DNA from 2 places in the Lactococcus sp. genome. Region 2 is predicted to be linked to the other one. Evidence: riboswitches for the same ligand, from Rfam matches in the RefSeq annotation. Region 2 holds a riboswitch; the other holds the start of a gene.
The links. A riboswitch is a leader RNA that binds a small molecule or an ion and turns the genes downstream of it on or off. The one in region 2 is predicted to bind fluoride.
Positions count from the first base shown of each region.

Region 1: it holds a riboswitch for fluoride, as region 2 does, so the genes downstream of both, eno (phosphopyruvate hydratase) here and RSC39_RS07315 (voltage-gated chloride channel family protein) in region 2, are expected to answer to the same signal.

Region 1 is NZ_JAVXIY010000001.1:256,605-262,877, forward strand. It holds gene nrdD (anaerobic ribonucleoside-triphosphate reductase) at 1-696, shown strand, start outside; gene nrdG (anaerobic ribonucleoside-triphosphate reductase activating protein) at 699-1,298, shown strand; gene RSC39_RS01355 (DUF2325 domain-containing protein) at 1,370-1,879, opposite strand; gene RSC39_RS01360 (hypothetical protein) at 2,083-3,438, shown strand; fluoride riboswitch at 3,500-3,572, shown strand; partial or broken gene eno (phosphopyruvate hydratase) at 3,651-4,927, shown strand; tRNA gene RSC39_RS01370 (tRNA-Ser) at 4,974-5,061, opposite strand; gene RSC39_RS01375 (energy-coupling factor ABC transporter ATP-binding protein) at 5,207-6,040, shown strand.
Region 2 is NZ_JAVXIY010000006.1:95,271-101,543, reverse strand. It holds gene RSC39_RS07320 (nicotinate-nucleotide adenylyltransferase) at 433-1,026, shown strand; gene RSC39_RS07315 (voltage-gated chloride channel family protein) at 1,041-2,252, opposite strand; fluoride riboswitch at 2,347-2,421, opposite strand; gene RSC39_RS07310 (DUF896 domain-containing protein) at 2,465-2,707, opposite strand; gene glyS (glycine--tRNA ligase subunit beta) at 2,814-4,835, opposite strand; gene glyQ (glycine--tRNA ligase subunit alpha) at 4,835-5,788, opposite strand; gene RSC39_RS07295 (GIY-YIG nuclease family protein) at 5,788-6,273, opposite strand, start outside.

The DNA of each region.
Region 1 (6,273 bases), on a different contig from region 2:
CCAACTTGGGAAAGTAATCCAGAAGCCAAAGCTTTTACCATTGAAATTGTCAAACGCATGCACGAAGACTGCGAAGATTGGTCTAAAGCCTCAGGCTATCACTATTCTGTTTATTCAACACCATCAGAAAGTTTAACTGACCGTTTCTGCCGAATGGACAAAGAAAAATTTGGTTCAGTGGCCGATATTACTGACAAAGATTACTATACTAACTCTTTCCACTATGATGTTCGTAAAAATCCAACACCATTTGAAAAATTAGAATTTGAAAAAGACTACCCTGTTTATGCTAATGGTGGATTTATTCACTACTGTGAATACCCAGTTCTTCAACAAAATCCGAAAGCACTTGAAGCCGTTTGGGACTTTGCTTACGACCGTATTGGTTACCTTGGGACAAATGCGCCAATTGACCATTGTTACGCTTGTGGTTTTGAAGGAGATTTTACTCCAACAGAACGTGGTTTCAAATGTCCACAATGTGGAAATGATGATCCTAAAACCTGTGACGTTGTAAAACGTACCTGTGGATATCTTGGAAATCCACAAGCACGTCCAATGGTTCACGGTCGTCACAAAGAAATTTCATCGCGTGTAAAACACATGAACGGTTCTGTCGGAGCTTTGAATGATGGAAATTTGATTGATTCAGTCGAAGTTGACGAAGCAAAATCAAAATATTTTGCGGAGAAATAAGTATGAACAATCCAAAACCAGGAGAATGGAGAGCTGATGAGCTCTCACAAAATTATATTGCAGATTATAAGCCTTTTAACTTTGTTGATGGTGAGGGCGTACGTTGTTCACTTTATGTGAGTGGTTGTATGTTTCATTGCGAGGGCTGCTATAATCAAGCCACATGGTCCTTTCGTTATGGAAGACCCTATACCAAAGAGCTTGAAGATAAAATAATGGCTGACCTTGCCGAGCCTTATGTCCAAGGCCTGACGCTTCTTGGCGGGGAACCTTTCTTGAATACGACATTTTTGATTCCGCTACTTAAACGGATTCGCCGTGAATTGCCTGACAAAGATATTTGGTCGTGGACGGGTTATACATGGGAAGAAATGATGCTTGAAACAGATGACAAATTAGAAATGCTTGATTTGTTAGATATTTTAGTTGATGGTCGTTTTGAATTATCAAAGAAAAACCTGATGTTGCAATTCCGTGGTTCATCTAATCAACGAATTATTGATGTGCAAAAATCACGCTCAAAAGGTCAAGTAGTTGTTTGGGAAAAACTCAATGATGGTGAAAATAATTTTGAGCAAATTCATAAAGAAAAATTAATTTAAAAATACTGATGGACATTCGAGCATATCCGTAAGCACTAAAGTGCCAACGGCTATCCTCTGACAGTCTTCTGTCAGTATTTTTTTAATAATTTTGTGAAATCTGACTCATCGTCAGTAATTTGGATTTCTTTGAGCGCTGTTTTGAGGGGGCGGTGTTTTTTTGTCCCTTTTAAGTAATTTTGAGTTTCTTTAGCTTTAGCAGATTCAGATAAAGAAACTTTCTTTTGCAAGGCAGTTTTACCATTTTGGCTTTTAGTTTTCTTGATTTGACCAGTCCTTTCAAAGGACTCATCTGGAAAATTTTGCGCTAATTGTTTGATGATTGTTTCCAAACCAAAATTACTGCTAATCCAAAAGGGAGTATTAGTTGCTTTGCAGGCTTCTTTAGCAAATTGAATCGAATGATGAGCCACATTTCGATTTCTCATGATGACAAAGTCTGATTTGGCTACGAGTTGGTCAATTTCAGCTCGATTTGGTTTTTTCTTATCGAAACCAAGAAAAGTAACTCCAACCTTAGCCAAGCCCTCCCGAAAATCATGCCAATATTTTACTTCACATAGAATAAGTAGTGTTTTCATTTAAATTTCCTTATTAATAGCTCCGTCTTTACTGACAAAAGCGAATTATAGTGATTATATCACACTTTTAGTTGAAGATTTTAGCAAAGAATTATGTTAAGACTATATCAATAAAGTTAAAAAATAATAAATAAGTTAGAATAAGCTTGAAAAAGAAAGAATATCTTTATAAAATTAGGAGGAAAAGTTAAAAAGGAGATTTTATGGAAAAGTTTAAAGGGAGTTTAGGCTCGGTCGTGAGAGGACTTGGTTTTTTATTTGTAGTCTTATTTTTGATAATGATTACATCAACAATCAATAATGTATTAGGAATAATCGTATTTTTAGGACTCTTAGGATTCACTAGTTATTATTTGTTAAGTGGACGAAAAAATACAGGGAATTTTATTTCCAAAATCACTAATAAAAGTCTTTGGCTTGTTACTCTTATCTTATTTGTTGCTACAACTGGAGTATTGACAGTTCATAGTAATCAAATTAAATTAAAAGAAGCTCGGACAGAGCTAACCAAGTCTGATAAAAAACTGTCAAATTTATCATCGGAATATGTTTCGATAGAAACACAAAAAGATGTTAAAGCTGAACAAAAAGATACTCATAAAATTAATCAAAGTAAAAACAATGACAAAATAAAAGCAGAGACAAAAAGACTTAACCACCTTATATCTGTTGTAAAATCTGAACAAAAAGCAGTCGATGATATTTTGAATCAATCTGCTGAGCTTAAAAATGATGAAAATATTTTATCAGAAGATAAAGCAATCCTTGATAAATTAGAGCAAAAAGCAAACAATTATCAGTCATTAAAGTCCTATAAAAAAGAATCTGAAAATTTATTAGAGCTAATTTCTGTTCATAATCAACGTGAAGAACAACTGAAAACAGTTGCAACAACTTTAAAAGATAAAAATCTGTCAGCACAAGATAAAAGTCAACTAGACAAGTTAGTACTAGAGATTAAAAAAGCTAAAAAAGCTTCAGATATCGAAGATAAGATGTCTGAGATCAGTACTGCTCTAGAAACTGCCCAGTCAAATATCCAAACAAAAAACGAAGTAGATGATAAAAAAGCACAACTCAACTCGACAGTAAAAAGTGCTCAAAGTTTACTAAGTGATACATATATTTCTGCTGCAGACAAAACATTAATTCAAGAGAGCATAGATTCAGTTAATAAAGCTGAAACACTTGATGAGTTAGATAAAGCTTCGCAAAACATTATTGACAATACAAGTAAAGTTAAAGCCAATAATGAAACGGCTAAAGCAGCTGCGGACAAGAAAAAAAGAGATGACGAACAAAAAAGAAGAGCAGATGAAAAAGCTGCAGCTCAAGCAAGCTCAGATTCGCAAGGAAATTCGGCAGTGGCAAGTGGAGGTTATAGCACAAATCCCGCTGGTTGGGGAGTAGCGGAAGCTGGCTATTGTTTCTATCGTCCAAGTAGTCAAAGATATTATAGTTCAGTGGCAAATCCTGGGAATTATACCTATATGACTATCAGTGAAGCTCAGGGTCTTAATGGAAGCCCAGGGCATAGTAATGGTTCGGCTCACACATGATAAATTTATCAAAAAAATAGATTTCAAAAATTTGACCGAGTAAAAATAAAGTAGTAAATTAATAATAGATGGGTATGGTGCACACCCGAAACCGTTTCAAGAAATAACTTGAATCTAATGGCGCCTACAAAGCAAAGTCTTTTTTGCCTTGTAGGCTGCCATTTTTTCTTTGGCTTACAACGGCATTAAAGGCAGAGAAAAGGAGAGTTATTATGACAGTCACAATCGAAAACATTCACGCAAGAGAAATTTTTGATTCCAGAGGAAATCCAACCGTTGAGGTAGATGTTAGATTGACAGATGGAACTTTGGGACGGGCGGCAGTACCATCAGGAGCATCAACAGGAGATCGTGAAGCGGTCGAACTAAGAGATGGCGGAGCGCGACTTCAAGGAAAAGGTGTTTCTAAAGCGGTAGCAAATGTTAATGGCGAAATTTATGAAGCCTTATATGAAGCCTTAAAAGGACAATCACCATTTAATCAAGCAAAATTAGATCATCTGATGATTGAACTTGACGGGACAAAAAATAAATCTCGTTTAGGGGCTAATGCAATTTTAGGGGTTTCAATGGCCATTTCTCGTGCGGCAGCGAATAGTGAAAAAATCCCACTTTATCGTTATCTTGGTGGAGTAGATTTGGAACTTCCTCAACCATTTTTCAATGTCATTAATGGTGGAGTACATGCCGATTCAGGAATTGACGTTCAAGAATTTTTGATTACACCAGTCAAACGGGGAAGCTTTCGCGATGGTTTAGAAAAAATTGCAAATATCTACCATACTCTAAAGAAAATTTTAGCTGACGAAGGGCTAGAAACAGCCGTAGGTGATGAAGGTGGCTTTGCCCCTAAACTTGGTTCGACGGAAAATGCCATTGCTACACTTTATCAAGCAATTGAAAGAACTGGTTATGTGCCAGGCGAAGAAATTGCGATTGCTATTGACCCGGCTTCTAGCGAATTTTATGATGACAAAGAAAAAGTCTATCATTTTGAAGGTCAAAAGCTCACTTCAGCAGAATTGTTGACCTACTATGAGGGGTTAGTTGAAAAATATCCTGCCCTAATCTCTATTGAAGACGGATTTTCAGAACATGATTGGGCTGGTTTTGCGGCTCAAACGAAAGTTCAAGGTCAAAAAATTCAATGGTTGGTGATGATATTTTTGTCACAAATCCCGAAATCTTCAAAGAAGGAATTCAAAAAGGTGTAGCAAATGCTATTTTGATTAAACTAAATCAAATCGGGACAGTGACCGAAGCGATTGAAGCGATTAGTTTGGCTAGAAAAGCAGGTTATAAGACCATGATTTCTCATCGTTCAGGTGAAACGGTTGATAGTTTTATTGCTGACTTTGCTGTAGCCATGCACGCTGGACAAATAAAAACAGGTTCAATGGCGAGAAGCGAGCGGGTTGAAAAATATAATCAATTTTTGCGTATTGAAGAAGAGTTAGGAAAAGATGCAGCTAAAAATGAAAAACATTAATTTCTATAATTAATGTTTTTTATTTTTAAGGATGTGAATTTTAGAAAGGAGAAGAGGGGATTCGAACCCCCGATACGCTTGTGACGTATACACACTTTCCAGGCGTGCTCCTTCGACCACTCGGACACTTCTCCAACTTCCTTAACATTATAGCAAAAAAGCTCAGACTTTAGCAAAGATTTTTAAATGACACTTTATTTACTGATAATCGGGTTAATTTTTAGTAGAAATATAAAACTAAATGGTTAAAAGTCTTTAAAATTTGGTATAATAAGGGCTATGAATAAAATTCTCGAAGTGGAAAATTTAGTTTTTAAATATGAAAAAGAAAGCGATGTAAATCAGCTTAATGGTGTCTCCTTTTCGATTACAAAAGGGGAGTGGGTTTCGATTATCGGGCAAAATGGTTCGGGAAAATCGACGACTGCACGACTGATTGATGGACTTTTTGAAGAATTTGAAGGAATTGTCAAGATTGACAGTGAAAGATTAACAGCTGAAAATGTCTGGAATCTACGTCGAAAGATTGGGATGGTTTTTCAGAATCCTGATAACCAATTTGTTGGGGCAACGGTTGAGGACGATGTTGCTTTTGGCATGGAAAATCAAGGAATTCCCCGTGAAGAGATGATTAAGCGAGTTGATGAGGCTTTGCTTGCTGTCAATATGCTTGATTTTAAAACACGTGAGCCGGCAAGACTTTCTGGTGGACAAAAGCAGAGGGTAGCCGTAGCTGGAATTATTGCTTTGCGACCTGAAATTATTATTCTTGATGAGTCAACCTCAATGCTTGATCCGACAGGACGAAGCGAAATTATGCGCGTGATTCATGAGATTAAAGATAAGTATCATTTGACGGTTTTATCTATCACTCATGACCTTGATGAAGCAGCCAGTTCTGACCGAATTCTGGTTATGCGAGCCGGTGAAATCATTAAAGAAGCCGCGCCATCTGAACTCTTTGCGACTAGCGAGGATATGGTTGAAATTGGACTTGATGTGCCTTTTTCTTCAAATCTAATGAAAGATTTGCGCACAAATGGCTTTGATTTACCAGAAAAATATTTGTCAGAAGATGAATTAGTAGAGCTTTTAGCTGATAAATTGGGCTAGATTTACTGACAGATTTTTCTGTCAGTTCAATGTGATTAAGATTAGCATTGAATCGGCAAATTAAGGAAATTCTAGTCTGTTAGAATTTCTGTCAGTTCAAGGCGATTAAGGTGAGCGTTGAATCGGCAAATTAAGGAAATTCTAGTCTGTTAGAATTTCTGTCAGTTCAAGGCGATTAAGATGAGCGTTGAATCGGCAAATTAAGGAAATTCTAGTTTTCTAGAATTTCTGTC
Region 2 (6,273 bases):
GCTATTCTTCATTTCTATTTTTTATTTCCCTTTATAATTTTTAGAAACCAATGCTATTTTTTGCTCCACTTATGTTTTTTATACTACAATAGAAGTAATGGAGAAAGGAGAGGATTATGATTAGTTATCTAAAAAAACTACTTAAACAAAATGATAGTGTGAAAATCCACTTAATAGACGGAACAGTCGTCTCTGCCTTACATTTCAAGAAAGGTTACAGCAACGGAAATTGCCTTGTAATTGATGAGGATAACACCGAGCATTATATTAACAGTAGATACATTGTCCAAATAGAATCTTAAAATAAAGAACTCCCTTGAGGAGTTTTTCTTTAGTCTTATAGATTTCGATGAGCTATGGTACAATATAAAATGACTGATTCAAGTCATTGGTACATTAAATATTCATAAAAAATTAAGGAGAAAGCCCCTTATGGATAAAGGGAACAGAAAAAAAATAGGTTTGTTGGGAGGAAATTTTAATCCCATTCATCACGCTCATTTAATGATGGCTGACCAAGTGGCTCAACAAATGAATTTGGATCAGGTCTTACTCATGCCTGAAAACATCCCACCTCATGTTGATGAAAAGGAAACAATTTCTGCAAAACATCGAGTTAAAATGCTTGAGCTTGCCATCAAAGACAACCCTAGACTTGGTCTCGAATTGATTGAAATTGAACGCGGTGGAAAATCCTATAGTTATGATACCCTCAAACTCTTGACGAAAGCTAATCCAGATACTGATTATTATTTCATTATCGGTGGCGATATGGTGGAATATCTGCCAAAATGGTATAAGATTGATGAATTAATCGAACTAGTTAAATTTATCGCGATTAGGCGAACTGAAAAAAATATTGAGAGCCCTTATCCTGTCCAATGGTTAGAAGCCCCACTTCTACCAATCTCTAGCACAATGATAAGAGAAATGTTTGTTCAAAATATTAAGCCGACTTACCTCCTCCCTCAAGACGTTATTAGCTATATAGAAACTGAAAAATTATATAAAAAAAATGACCAATAATGGTCATTTTTTATTTAAACTTCCAAATTTAGAACTTCTTGTGCATAAATTGATGAATTTCCATTCAAAACGTAGGCAATTGTCATAATTGGTAAAATATATTGAACTGAACCAAAGCCAAAGACCTCGGCGGCAATAAAGATAGGTCCAAAATATGAATTTGTTGCAGCAGAAAAGATTGAAACATAACCTGCAGCTGCTACAAATTCAACAGGCAAACCAAACAACATTGCCAAAGCCGCACCTAGTGTGGAACCAATCGCAAAAAGCGGTGTCACTTCCCCTCCTTGGAACCCTGCAGAAATAGACAAAACCGTAAAGATCAATTTTAAAATCCAATCATATCCATTGATATGACCACCATTAAAACTCAAACCAATCAAATTCGTTCCAAGACCAGCATAACGGTCCAAATGAATAACAAGTAAACCAATTGAGATGACAATTCCCATCAAAATAATTCTTTGATAAGGATTAACAATTCTTTTAGCAACGGTTGCTTTCATAAAAGCTAAAGATTCCGCAAAAAATCTCCCCACCAAACCAAAACATACTGCGATGATGGCCAATTTTAAAAGAACTAAGGGGTCAAGATGAATGTTAGTATTGATCGCAAAAGAAAATTTTTCTAATCCTAGATAATTTGAAGTCCAACTGGCGACATAGGAACCAACTAAGGCTGGAATCAAAGCTCTGTATTCTATTTTCCCTAACATCAAAATTTCAATGGCAAAAAAAGTTGCCGCGATTGGCGTTTGAAAAAGACCAGCAAAACCAGCAGCCATACCAGTAATCAAAAGAATTTTTTGGGCCTCTTTTGCTGAAAGTTTTTTACCAATCGCATGACCAATGACGCCACCGATTTGAACGGCAACCCCTTCACGTCCGACACTGGCACCAAATAAATGAGAAAGCCAAGTTGAGAAAACAATTAAAGGAACCAAACGTTTTGGAATATCTTCTCGCCCATGATTTCCCGCTTCAAAAATTAGTCCCATGCCTTTTTGACTATCTTTACCAAAATTTTTATAGAGATAGACAATCAAGAGACCCGCTAAAGTTAAAAATGGAATCAAATATAGGGTATGTCCATCTCTAAATTCGGTAATATAGATAAGACCTCGACCAAAAATCGCATCAACCACCCCAATTAAGCCACCAATAATTACAGCTAAGAAGACATATAAAATTGCACTTCTGGAAATTCCTACTTTAAAAAAATTCATTGTTTCAATACTCCTTATTTATGAGCAAGGCTCATTTATCTTAATTTTCACAAAACAAAAGGCGCTACAAACAGGACTGCTTAAAAACAGCCTTTTGTTTGTAGGCGCCATTAGTTTTAAGATTTTATTCTTAAAGCGGTTTCGGGTGTGCACCATACCCATCATTATTAATATTTATTTTAACATTTTATGAAATATTTGCAAGAAAAAGCTCAGTCACGCATGCCATTTTTCCGTTGAATTTCTTTGAGTTTGTCAGGAGTCACATCTTCTCCCGTTTTTTCATCAATGACTTTGATTGTTTCAACTTGTGAACGGAAATTTGCTTTAACACTATCAAGATAAGCTCGACGTAAAAGGGCTTGTTCTTCAAGTTCTGCTTCTGATAAACCTTCGGCTTTTTTCTTACGCGCCAATTCATTAATGCGTTCTACTTGTTCATTTGTAATTGTCATTTCTTAATTCCTTTTCGTAAATGTTTTTAAAATTACTGACAGAATTTATTTTTACTGACAGCATTTAAAAGGGCTTTGCAACTCTCTGTCAGTAAATAAGTCAGCTTTATTTTGTATTAATCAAAGAAAAATCAGCCATAACACTTGTTAATGCAACAACTTCTGACAATAAGGCAATCCGATTATCACGAACAGCTAAATCTTCGGCCATAACCATCACATTATCAAAGAAAGCTTCAATTGCAGGAGCAAGCGTATGAACAATTGCTCGGAATTTTTCTTCACATGGCTTATAAGTCCATTGATTTTGCAGAGAAATAACGGCATCATAAAGTGCTTGTTCAGTATCTTCTTCAAAAAGTGCTGGATTAATTTCAGCAATATCAGCTGCTTTTTTAACTAAATTAATTGAACGTGAAACATTTTCAATCGCTGGTTTAAATGGTTCGTGAAGTTTATGACCATCAATAACAAATGCTGATTCCATCATATTTGTAATATCAAAGTTTGAGCTATTAATTGCTGCTTCAACAATATCATAACGGTCTAATTTTTCAAGCAAAAGTTTTTGAACGCGTGCTTTGACGAATTCCAAAATTTCAGCATGATTTTGACCCTCAAATTGGTCGATAAATAAAGATAGGTCGAAATGCCAATTCATTTTTTCGATAATTCGAATCAATCCTTGTACTGCACGACGTAGCGCATAAGGGTCATTTGAACCAGATGGAATCAAACCAACATTAAAGAAAGAAAGGACTGAATCAATTTTATCTGCTGCTGCAAGAACAGAACCAACTTTTGTTTCAGGTAATTGGCCGTCAGCTGAGGTCGGCATGTAATGTTCACGAATAGCCGCAGCAACATTTGCATTTTCCCCTGCTAAAAGAGCGTATTTTTCACCCATCACGCCTTGCAATTCATCAAATTCTCCAACCATTCCTGTCAAAAGGTCAAATTTATAAATTTCAGCGCTACGAGCCACGTCTACTTTTTCTTCATCTGTTAAACCAGCAATATCAGCTAATTTAGCAGCAATTAATTTTGTTCGTGCCATATGTTCAGTGATTGAACCAATTTTTGCATGGAAAGTTACTTTAGCAAGTTTAGCCACTAAGTCTTCAATCTTAAGTTTTTGATCTTCTTTCCAGAAGAATTCAGCATCTTCAAGACGAGCAACCAAGACTTTTTCATTTCCAAGCACTACATTTTCAATATGTTCGGCATTCCCATTACGAACCGAAATAAAGTTAGGAGCCAATTGACCTTCTTGGTTATAAACTTCAAAATAACGTTGATTATCACGCATTGATGTCACTAAAACTTCTGCTGGAACAGACAAATATTTTGGATCAAATGAGCCTACAAAGGCTGTTGGATATTCAACAATATTATTTACTTCTTCTAATAAATCTTTATGCAAAGTAACTTGCCAATTATTTTCAGACGCAAGAGCCAAAATTTGTGCAGATATTTCTGCTTTACGATGTTCAGCATCAACTAAAACAAAATTTTCTGGCATTTTGCTAGCATAATCATTGGCATTTTTGAGTTCAATCTCAACATTTGCCAAGAAACGATGACCACGTGAAAAACGATTGGCAGTCACATCTAATAAATCAAAAGCAACGATTTCATCTTCTAAAAGTGATACGATCCATTGAATCGGACGAACAAAGAGAAAATCATTATTTCCCCATTTCATATAAGTTGAGAAGGTCATTTTTGCAATGACTTCATCCCCAACTTTTGAAAGAATTTCTTCTGCTTTTACACCATCAACATGTTTTTTAGCATAATAATAATCACCCTTAAGGATTAAATCATCCGGAGTCGCTCCTTGACCACGTGAAAAACCTTGAATCGCTTTTGACCAATTTCCTTCAGCGTCTTTAGCAATTTTTGCAGAAGGACCTTTAACTTCTTCATCAATCGCTTCTGATGATTCTGACAATCCTTCCACAATAAGAGCTAGGCGGCGTGGTGTTGAAAATTTAATGATTTTATCAAATTTCAAACGGTTTTCATTAAGAAATGCTTCCATTCGTTCAGCCAATTGATTGATTGAAGGAGTCACCAAATGTGCTGGAATTTCTTCCAAACCAATTTCAAGTAAGTAATTTGTCATTATTTTTCTTCTCCTTCTACAATCTTCGTATATTTTCCTTTTTTACCGAGATATTTTTCACGTAAGGCTTCATCTTTTAAGAGTGGGAAGCCAAGTTTCGCACGTTCTTCAATGAAAGTTTTAGCTACTTTACGTGCCATCGTACGCACACGATGCATATAACCGGCGCGCTCTGTTACAGATACCGCTCCACGCGCATCAAGCAAGTTAAAGGTATGTGAAGATTTCAAAATATAATCATAAGCTGGGTGAACCAAACCTTTATCAAGTAAATCAAGGGCTTCTTGTTCATACTCACCAAAAAGTTTAAGTAAAAGTTCTTGATTTGATTCTTCAAAAGCGAATTTAGAATGTTCGTATTCAGGTTCTTTGAAAATATCACCATAAGCCACACCATTTCCCCATTCAAGGTCATAGACAGAATCAACTTCTTGAATTACTGTAGCAATGCGTTCCAAACCATAAGTGATTTCAGATGTTACTGAATCAACTTCAATTCCGCCAACTTGTTGGAAATAGGTAAATTGTGTACATTCTTGTCCATCAATCCAAACTTCCCAGCCAATACCTGCACAACCCATTGATGGGTTTTCCCAGTTGTCTTCAACAAAACGAATATCATGTTCCAAAGCATCAATACCAAGTGCTGCTAAACTTTGAAGATAAAGTTCTTGGATATTTTTTGGTGAAGGTTTTAAAACAACTTGAAACTGGTGATGTTGGAACAAACGGTTTGGGTTTTCACCGTATCGACCATCTGCCGGGCGTCGTGAAGGTTGCACGTAGGCTGCTCCCCATGGCTCAGGACCATTTGAACGCAAGAAAGTATAAGGACTCATTGTCCCTGCTCCCACTTCATTATCATAGGCCTGCATCAGGTTCGCTCCTTGTTTAGACCAGAAGCCTTGTAGAGTCAAGATAATATCTTGAAATGCTAATTTTTTATTTGCCATTATTCTAATTCTCCTCGTAAAAATAATAATTGATATTGTCGATATGCTTGGCTAATATCGAAACTTGAATAGTTAACATAAACATTAATGTCCTTTTCAATAGCTACCGTCATCATTCGCCCATTGCCAGCTAGTTTAGGAATTGGATAAATTTTTATTTTACCAAAATTTTTATTTCTAGCAGAAACTTTGGAGGAATTCAAACCGATATACTTTCTTAATATGCCTGGATTTTTGTCGTGCTCTTCTTTAATAAATTCTACTAATTGACCACGAGTTATATGTTCATGTTTATCAGTTTCTATAACAGACTTTGAATTTACTTTGAGCCTAGTTAAAGATATATTTTCTTCTATACCAGCTAATTCTCGAATATAAGAAAAGTGTTCTTTTATTTTATCATCTGAAACAATAAAAAATTCCCGACTTTCATTATAACGGTATTCTTTAAATAATGTATGTAATAGTTTTTCTACTGTTTTATA